3 regions of the Priestia sp. TRN 1309 genome follow, and region 1 is predicted to be linked to each of the others. Evidence: riboswitches for the same ligand, from Rfam matches in the RefSeq annotation. Region 1 holds a riboswitch; each other region holds the start of a gene.
What was found. A riboswitch is a leader RNA that binds a small molecule or an ion and turns the genes downstream of it on or off. The one in region 1 is predicted to bind cyclic di-AMP.
Positions count from the first base shown of each region.

Region 2: another riboswitch for cyclic di-AMP. It lies ahead of ACRPLQ_RS02120 (APC family permease); the one in region 1 lies ahead of ACRPLQ_RS03085 (potassium channel family protein).
Region 3: another riboswitch for cyclic di-AMP. It lies ahead of ACRPLQ_RS02395 (dicarboxylate/amino acid:cation symporter); the one in region 1 lies ahead of ACRPLQ_RS03085 (potassium channel family protein).

Region 1 covers NZ_JBOZGM010000001.1:601,662-604,804, forward strand. Annotated here, with positions in the region: gene ACRPLQ_RS03070 (peptidyl-prolyl cis-trans isomerase) at 1-249, shown strand, start outside; gene ACRPLQ_RS03075 (Lrp/AsnC family transcriptional regulator) at 538-993, opposite strand; gene ACRPLQ_RS03080 (carboxymuconolactone decarboxylase family protein) at 1,114-1,572, shown strand; cyclic di-AMP (ydaO/yuaA leader) riboswitch at 1,688-1,832, shown strand; gene ACRPLQ_RS03085 (potassium channel family protein) at 1,957-2,616, shown strand; gene ACRPLQ_RS03090 (TrkH family potassium uptake protein) at 2,620-3,143, shown strand, end outside.
Region 2 covers NZ_JBOZGM010000001.1:415,473-418,615, reverse strand. Annotated here, with positions in the region: gene ACRPLQ_RS02120 (APC family permease) at 1-1,459, opposite strand, end outside; cyclic di-AMP (ydaO/yuaA leader) riboswitch at 1,622-1,763, opposite strand; gene ACRPLQ_RS02115 (N-acetylmuramoyl-L-alanine amidase) at 1,955-3,001, opposite strand.
Region 3 covers NZ_JBOZGM010000001.1:472,091-475,233, forward strand. Annotated here, with positions in the region: gene ACRPLQ_RS02390 (NAD(P)/FAD-dependent oxidoreductase) at 1-450, shown strand, start outside; cyclic di-AMP (ydaO/yuaA leader) riboswitch at 1,053-1,207, shown strand; gene ACRPLQ_RS02395 (dicarboxylate/amino acid:cation symporter) at 1,388-2,623, shown strand; gene ACRPLQ_RS02400 (aspartate aminotransferase family protein) at 2,732-3,143, shown strand, end outside.

The DNA of each region.
Region 1 (3,143 bases):
GATGATAATCTAAAGCTTTCGAATCTATCTCCCTCTTTTATAGATGTTTTAAAAAAACAGCACATCGGAGAGTGTAGTAAGCCCATTAAAATGGGTAAAGTCTATTATATTCTTATTTTAAAACAAAAAGATAAAAAAACGGAATCAGAAGTCAAAGAAGAAATGATGAAAGAACTTGTTTTGAATCATATCAACCGGTATATCCAGGATCAACTGCCAAGGTTTCACGTGACTTTCAACCTTAGGTAGTTCCCTTTTATATAGATTGATTGTTTTCAAAAAACAAGCAGGTAAAAGAGCTTTCTATTAATAGAGAGCTCTTTTACATTTTTAAGTAGACAGAAATGTCGGTACCTGATAGAATGAAGTTGTAAAACTTTCATTATTCGGAAAATTTATACCCTCCAGCTTTGGAGGGTTATTTTTTATGCTTTTGGACGAATAAAAGAGGCTAGGACAGAAGTAGTTTAGTGGAAAGAAGATCCGAACGATGAATCGTTCGGATCTTTTCGTTAGTACGGTGAACGTATGTTTCAATCACTTTTCATCTTTTAAATGACTCAATAATGCAGAAGACATCTCCACGTGAGAAAGGGCGATGTGTGAAATCGTTTTGGCATAAGGTGTAATTTCGTTAATAAATTGCTCGAGTACGTGCAGGTGAGGAAGCTGAAGCTTTGTAATGAAGCAAGCCTGTCCGGCGATGCGTTCACAGAATAAAGCATAGGGATACTGAGAAATAAATCGTTTAAAACGCTCGTGCTCTCCGTTTTTCATGGTTACTTCAATAAAACACGAGACGGGCAACTGCAGCTTTTCATAATCAATATCGATTGTATATCCTTTTATAATACCAAAGCTCTCTAGCTGTCTTACTCGCTCTGCCACTGAAGGAGGAGACAGGTTAATTTGTTTTCCTAGCTCTCTTAAGGAAAGACGGCTGTTTTGCTGCAGTGCCTGCAAAATCGATAAATCAATTTCATCAATTTTCAATTGGAAACCTTCTTTCATATTAATGTTTCATTTGATTAGTAATAGCAGATAATATGTTTTATTTGTTATCTGAAATCTCCATTTTTCTTACTATAATAATTAAAAAGGAGTGAGTAAAAAATGGCAAGAGTTTTGTTAACAAACGAAGAGGGAACAAATTTTGAAAAAGCACTGAATTTAATTCCAGATGTAAAAAGGTTGTATGATGAGCTATACGACAAGCTTTGGAACAGTGATATAGTAAAAAGAGAGACTAAGGAAAAAATCAGGCTTTATCTAGCAGGTGTTAACGGCTGTGAGACGTGTATGAGCATGTCATATGTAGGCGATAAGACGCTTAATCAAAAAGTGTTAAGAGAAAAAGAGCTGGAAGAAAAAGATCGACTGCTGTTTCGATTTATAGATGTATACCGAGTGCGTCCAAGGGATTTGACGGATGCTGATATGGATCAATTAAAGAAATTTTACAGTGATACGCAGCTATTAGAGCTTTTGGCCGTTATTAATTTGTTTGATCAATTTCACAAACTGATTGTCAGTTTAGATTTATATGATTTTTGCAGTTTGCAGCGCAAGTGATGTCTTCCCTAAAAATATCTTGACAGACAAAATCCACAGGAGTAAGATAGCTTTCGTGAAGTGAAACGTATCATGAATCGAATCGATTATTCTAAAAAATAGATCATAGACATTTGAATAAAAATCGCTTAATCCATTACGGAGCGGAGGACCCATTATTTACGCACATATTGTGCTCCGGGGTGAATCCTTAAAAAGGTAGGGTTACTCTTAAAACCCGAACCCGACAGCTAACTTCGCAAGCGTTTTGAGGGGGAAGAGTGTGAAAAAACACAGGAGCCTTCCTGTGTTTTTTTGCGCTTTTTTTAAGAAAAACATGTAATTTTTTAGAAAAAGTATAAGCTAAGAGAACACACAGCAGTTGAAGAAAGGAATAAATACATTATGAAAAAACAGTTTGCTGTATTGGGATTAGGTCGTTTTGGAGGCAGTTTGGTTGAAGAGTTTGCTAATTTGGATGTGGATGTGCTCGCTATTGACCGCAATCAGGAGGTAGTAAAGAAATATAGCAACTCAGCTACATATGTCGTGCAAGCGAACGCAATTGATGAAGCTAGCTTAAAAGGGCTAGGCATTCGTAACGTTGATCATGCTCTTATTTCGTTTGGAGACGATATTGAAGCAAGCGTGCTTGCAACGATGCTTTTAAAAGATATGGGCGTTAAGCAAGTATGGGTAAAAGCGGTGAATATGTATCATCAAAAAGTGCTGGAGAAAATAGGAGCGGACAAAGTCATTCATCCTGAGCGCGATATTGCGAAGCGGATTGCTCATCACGTGGTGTCAGAAAAAATTATTGACTATATTGAACTGTCTAAAGACTATAGTATTGTTGAAATTGTCGCTTCTAAGAAACTTCATAATAAAACGCTGTTTGATTTAAATATTCGTGCAAAGTACGGCTGTAATATCATCGGTTTTCAGCGAAAAGACGGGGAAATGGTGATTTCGCCTACGGCGCATGAAACAATTGAACAAGGAGATATGCTGATTGTTATCGGACATAATCGCGATTTAAACCGTTTTGAAGAAGAAGGAGTTTAACTTATGAAAAAAAAAATTGTTAGGCTTACGCCGCCGCAGCTGCTTGTCTCCATTTTTGGCGGAGGAATTATTATTGGTGCTCTTTTATTAATGATGCCTTTTTCTACTACTGAGCCAATCAGGTGGGTAGACGCCCTTTTTACATCTACTTCCGCTATGACAGTGACCGGCTTAGCCGTCGTAGATACAGGTACGCGTTTTACCGTCATCGGTCAAACGATTATTATGCTGTTAATTCAAATAGGCGGTCTTGGCATTATGTCATTTGCCGTGCTGATTTTTATGATGCTAGGTAAAAAAATTGGATTTAAAGAGCGTATGCTCGTTCAGCAGGCATTAAATCAAACGAGCGTCGGCGGAGTTGTCCTGCTAGTTAAAAGGCTGTTTATCTTTTCATTTTTAATTGAGTTTGTTGCACTTATCTTTTTAGCGATACGCTGGGTTCCGGAATTCGGATGGTCTAAGGGGCTATTCTTTAGCTTGTTTCATTCAATTTCAGCTTTTAATAACGCAGGGTTCGGACTATT
Region 2 (3,143 bases), 190 kb from region 1:
CCTTTGTCATTCCTGCTACAGGAACAATGACCACACTTCCTTCAAGCTTTCCAATCTTTTCTCCTTGCTTAATACGAAGCTGCTCTCCTACTGCTTCATAATGCGTATGAATGCGATGAAAAATATAAACGATAACCGGTAAGAAAACGAGCACGGACCATACTTGTGAAAACTTCGTTGTAAACAAAATGATTAGCACCGTTAAGGTAATGAGGGCACCAATTAAGTTAATGGTTAGCTTTCCTTGCCAGCCGGCCGGCTTTTCTCTAAGCCATTTGACAATCATGCCTGTTTGAGAAAGCGTAAATGGAATGAACACTCCAACTGCATAAAGAGGAATTAATTGTTCCGTCGCTCCTTTAAAGGCGACAAGTAAGACAATAGAAGCAATTCCAAGGGTCACAATTCCATTTGAATAGCCTAGTCGATCGCCGCGAATTTGAAACATTCTTGGCATGTATTTATCAGACGATAAGTTTACGGCAAGCAAAGGGAAAGCTGAAAAACCCGTATTCGCTGCTAGCACTAAAATCAGAGCTGTGGTGCCTTGAATAAAATAATAAAACCCATTTCGTCCAAATACACTCGATGCAATTTGTGATACAACCGTTTCATCTGCTTTTGGAGAAATGCCAAGCCAATAAGCTAAAAACGTGATGCCAGAAAATAAAACGGCTAAAATACCGCCCATCAGCATTAATGTATGAACAGCATTTTTTGCACCTGGATCTTTAAAGTTAGGCACTGCATTCGAAATAGCTTCTACACCAGTCAATGCCGAACAGCCTGATGAAAAAGCTTTTAATAATAAAAACAAACTAATACCTGGCACCACGGTACCGAGAGATGTATGAAGCTCAGGTGAAACTTGACCTGTCACTATTTTGAAGAAGCCCACCGCTATTAACAAAATAAGAGCAATCACAAATAAATAAACCGGATAAGCTAAGACAGAAGCGGATTCTGTTACACCTCGTAAATTTAAAACCGTAATAAAAATCACCAGCAAACACGCAATTACTACGTTATAGTGATGCAGCGTTGGAAAAGCCGAAGTTAAAGCATCGGTTCCTGCTGAAACACTCACGGCAACTGTTAAAATATAATCTACTAACAGTGATCCCCCAGCGATAAGTCCAGGATTTTCTCCTAAATTGGTTTTCGAAACAATATAAGCTCCTCCGCCTTGCGGATACGCATAAATAATTTGACGATATGAAAGAATTAAAGCCGTCAGCAGCACCAATACCCCAATCGCAATTGGAATCGAATACCAATAGGCAAGCACGCCCACTGTTGCAAGGACAATCAAAATCTGTTCTGTTCCATAAGCCACTGAAGATAAGGCATCTGATGATAAAATAGCCAGCGCTTTAAGCTTACTAAGCTTTTGATCGCCTAACTCTTTTGTTTTGAGCGGCTTTCCAATCAATAATCTCTTGAGAACTGAATAGTTCACGTAATTTCCCTCCGATGATTGCTTAGCTACTATTCACTGTTCGTTGCTAAGCTCCGTTACAAGTTCATGAATAAGTGATATTATCCCTAAAAAATACCTTTTTATGTTAAAAAAGCGCACAAAAAAAACACTAAGGGTTCTCAGCGTTTTTACACAGCTTAAACCTCCTCTCCAAAACGCTTATGGGGTTAGCTGTCGGATTCGGGCTATGAGAGTAGCCCTACCTTTTAAAAAAGGATTCACCCCAAGTGACCATGCACAAATTTGGGTCCCCCACTTCTGACGAATTAAGCGATAACAGGTCAATATAATTTTCGGTTAAAGGGTATGATTGATAACAAGTTTCTTTCATAACTATCCTTTGTTCTTAGATAATATACTCCCGTACAAATGGTTTGTAAAGCATTATTTTACGTAAACGATAAAATAGTACTTAAGGCGCTTTTAAGGGGAAAACAAAAGGCCTTCTGCCTGCTTACAGAAGACCTGCTTTCTTTAACTTTTTGCTTTTAAAACGGCTGCTAGCTTGTTTTTCGTTTGAGGACCATAAATGCCATCTACATCATAAGGAAGATACACAAGCTGAAAACGTCTGACTGCATCTTTCGTTTGTACTCCATATATTCCGTCTACTGACCCTACTTTAAAATTAACCGCGTTTAATGCTCTTTGAATCTGTTTCACTGCTTCTCCAGAATCGCCTTGTTTTAAAATTCCATTGGGAAGTGGATATTGTTCAGAAGGTGGTGTTGGAGTAGGTGTTGGTGAAGTTCCTGAAGGAATAACAATTGTTTTTCCAACCTGTAGTGTTAAAGGATCAGAAAGCCCTGTATTCGCTTCTTGAAGCTCCTGTACTGTTATGCCGTACTTCTGTGCAATACTGTACAGCGTATCTCCTTGCTTAATTGTATACGTTTTTTCACCTGGTTCAGAAGGTGATGGATTTGGTGTCGGTGTCGGTGTTGGAGATGGCGATGGATTTGGAACTGCACGACGAGGTAAATTTAAATATACGGCAATTCCTTTTGCATACGATTCACCCATGCTTTTTAAAAAAGCTTCATTTTGAAGAAGTGCTGCATCGGCGCTCCTATCAATAAAAGCTATTTCAGTTAGTACTGCAGGCATATTTGTTAAGCGAAGCACCGCATAATTAGCTGATTTTCGACCGCGATTCGGATGATTATACGACAGCAGCGTTGGCTGTACTTGGCCGTGGACAATTGATTGAAACGTTTTACTGGCATTGCTAGCGCTTCTATAAACATAATCTTCATATCCTGTTCCTCCACCGGCATTTACGTGAATAGACATAAATGCATCTGCTCCCCACGAGTTAGCTTGAGAAGCGCGCTGAGATAACGATAAAAAAGTATCTGTGGTACGGGTGGTTTTAATCGTAAAGTCACTGTAGGTGCTATTTAAATAGCTTATTAAATATTGTTGAATTTTTAAAACTAAGTTTTTTTCATACAGTCCGTTCGCTCCAACTGCTCCTGCATCTGCCCCACCATGTCCTGCATCAAGATAGATTTTTTTCATATTACTTGTCCCTCCTTATTGTTAACATATGCATGAGGGAAAAAAGTGCTACGTATACTAGCCTACTTAGTGAAAAATTACTAAAAAAGGAGATTGAGACATAACGAAATCACTTCAACCTAAAAACGAACAAATGGGATAA
Region 3 (3,143 bases), 130 kb from region 1:
TCAAGATTAGCTAATATGCTGTCAAACGGAGGCTTAGTTGTTCAAAAGTATGGAGATATTTTAAAGGGGCGCCGTTCAACAGCGAATCGAATTAAAGAAGGCTTTTTAGAACCAACGTTAAAAGAAGCTGTCCCTGGTGATTTGGGTTTAGTGCTTCCATACAATACAATGAAAAGCTTAATTGAAATGACAGAAGCACTGGATCATGTAACGCCTGGGTTAGCATCTGAACATACGCTGTTTTACGGTGTGGAAGCGAAATTTTACTCCGCCCGTCCGAAGTTAAACGATAAGTTTGAAACTGAAATTTCCGGTTTATACGTGGGAGGAGACGGAGCTGGTATTACGCGAGGACTCGCGCAGGCAAGTGCGTGTGGTGTGTGGGTAGCGCGTGACATTGTTGAAAAATTAAAGAATCGTAAAGCAAGTTCTGAACCTGTTACTGTATAAAAAAAGAGGCCGTCACGGCCTCTTTTTTTTATGGGTTAAATAACGAGAGGGAATAAGTAAAAAGTAAAGAACTTGTACCGCTCCAACTCCGATAGTTTTATACGATAATTACCCGCTCCTTTTTTAAAAGATAGTAGGAAATCTATACTTCTATCTTGAGCAGAATTAAGTAGAATAAGGGGAATTGATAATGTCGATTTCTTCGCATCAATAAAGTCAGTGAAATTTTAGGGAGTGTATATCAAGCAGTACAAGGATAAAATCAACAGTTGGAAAGAGTTATTTTTTTGATAAGTAAAATATTTATGGAAGCAGTAAAGTACATGGATATTAGAATAATTATACATATTTATGAATGATATTAATGAGAAGAAAGTTCACTTTATAAACTATTTTTTGAATTAATTTTTTATTCATTAGATTGTAAGTCTTGTTAAATAGGTGTTTTTGGTTTATTGAAATATGGTGTAAATATTTTAAAATATAACAATTCTCAACTTTTTACGATAAAATCATGCATTATTTTTGAATAAAAACTTGACAGGAATACATAAAATGAATTTTAATTAAAGTAACAATTATTATCATGCAAAAATATTAAAGAAAATTATTTGCTTAATCTCTTTTGTTTTATAAGAGAACGGAGGACCCATATTTGTGCGTAATGTACTTGGGGTGAATCTTGAATGAATCAAGTAGGGTAACTCACGTACCCGAATCCGACAGCTAACTCCGTAAGCATTCAGTGAGGGAATAACAGGTCTATGAAACCATGATATTCTCATGGTTTTTTGTATAGCTAAAAATATTCCTAAACTATTAATCTGAAAATTTTTAATATATTGTATATTTTGAGTGTTATCACCCTCAATGCATGGTAAAATAAGTATAGTAGTTAGAATCATTCTAATATAATTTATTTATGGGAGGTAAATCTATGAAGCTATCGACAAAGATCATTATCGCGCTAATTGCTGGTGCTGTTGTAGGAGTGTTGATTAATGCTTTTGCTCCAAGTGCTTTTGCTCCGCTGGACAAGTACTTGTTTACGCCGCTTGGGCAAATTTTCTTAAGCTTAATTAAAATGCTTGTTGTACCAATTGTGTTTTTCTCTATCACGTTAGGCGTAGCAGGTTTAGGAGATCCTAAAAAACTGGGAAGAATCGGGGCAAAAACAGTTTCGTACTTCCTAGTGACAACAACCGTTGCTATTGTAATTGGTTTATTATTAGCGTTTGTTATTAAACCAGGAACATTTGGATCTTTTGATACAAAAAACGCTTCTTTTGAAGCTGAAAAAGCACCGCCGGTTGGAGAGACATTCTTAAATATGATTCCAGTCAATCCAATCCAAGCGATGGCTGAAGGGAATATGCTTCAACTTATCGTTTTCTCTATCTTTATCGGTTTTGGTATTACGATGCTTGGAAGTAAAACCAAAGGGCTTTATAATTTACTCGAGCAAGGCAATGAATTGATGATGTACCTTGTAAATCTAGTGATGAAGTTTGCTCCTTACGGAACATTTGGGCTTCTTGCAACAGCGGTTGGAAGTCAAGGCTGGCAGGCAATTAAAGCGATGGGGCTTTACATGATTGTAGTCGTGCTCGCACTGTTCATCCATTCGATTGTAACATATGGGGGGTCAGTCGCTCTTATGGCCAGACGTAACCCTATTGAATTTTTTAAAGGTTTTGCTCCTGCGATGACAGTTGGATTCAGTACATCAAGCAGTAGTGCAACGCTTCCGATTTCAATGAATGTGGCTCAAAAAAATCTTCGTGTCCCGGAGTCCATCAGCAGTTTTGTTCAGCCGTTAGGTGCTACCATTAACATGGATGGAACAGCAATTATGCAAGGTGTCGCGACTATTTTTATTGCGCAAGTATACGGCGTTGACCTGTCGCTGGGTGCTCTTGTGACGGTTGTATTAACAGCGGTGCTTGCTAGTATTGGTACAGCAGGCGTGCCGGGAGTTGGTCTCATTATGCTAGCGATGGTATTGAGTTCGGTTGGCCTGCCTGTAGCAGGTATCGGATTGATTATCGGGATTGATCGCTTGCTTGATATGCTTCGTACATCTGTAAATATTACGGGAGACGCTGCGTGTGCCGTTATTGTGGCTGAGTCAGAAGCAAAGCGTATCGATAAATCTGTAACGCAATCGGCTTAATAAATGTAAAAGCTCTAGCTATATGCTAGGGCTTTTTTTATTGGCAAGAAACTCTTCTTTTCAGCATACAGTTTAATAAGAGTATGTGTTTGAAAGGAGAGTGCGGAAATGAATAAGACCCATGTGATAAAGCCGCTGCTCGACGACGACTACCCAGTTATTTCATATGGAAAAGGAATTTATTTGTACGACCAAGATGGAAAAAAGTACATAGATGCTTCGTCAGGGGCAGTTACAGCAAGTATCGGACACGGCGTAAAAGAAATTATTGATGCGATGACGGATCAGGCACAGAAAGTTGCGTTTGTATATCGGTCGCAGTTTACAAGCGATCCGACGGAAGCCTTAGCTAAGAAACTATGTGAATTAAGCAGCAATCATTTCCAGTGGAGCTTTTTTGTTAACAGCGGGACAGAAGCGACTGAAACGGCTATGAAAACAGCCATTCAGCATTTTCAAGAGCAAGGAAAGCCAACCAAAACAAAGGTTTTGTCACGCTGGATGAGCTATCACGGTATTA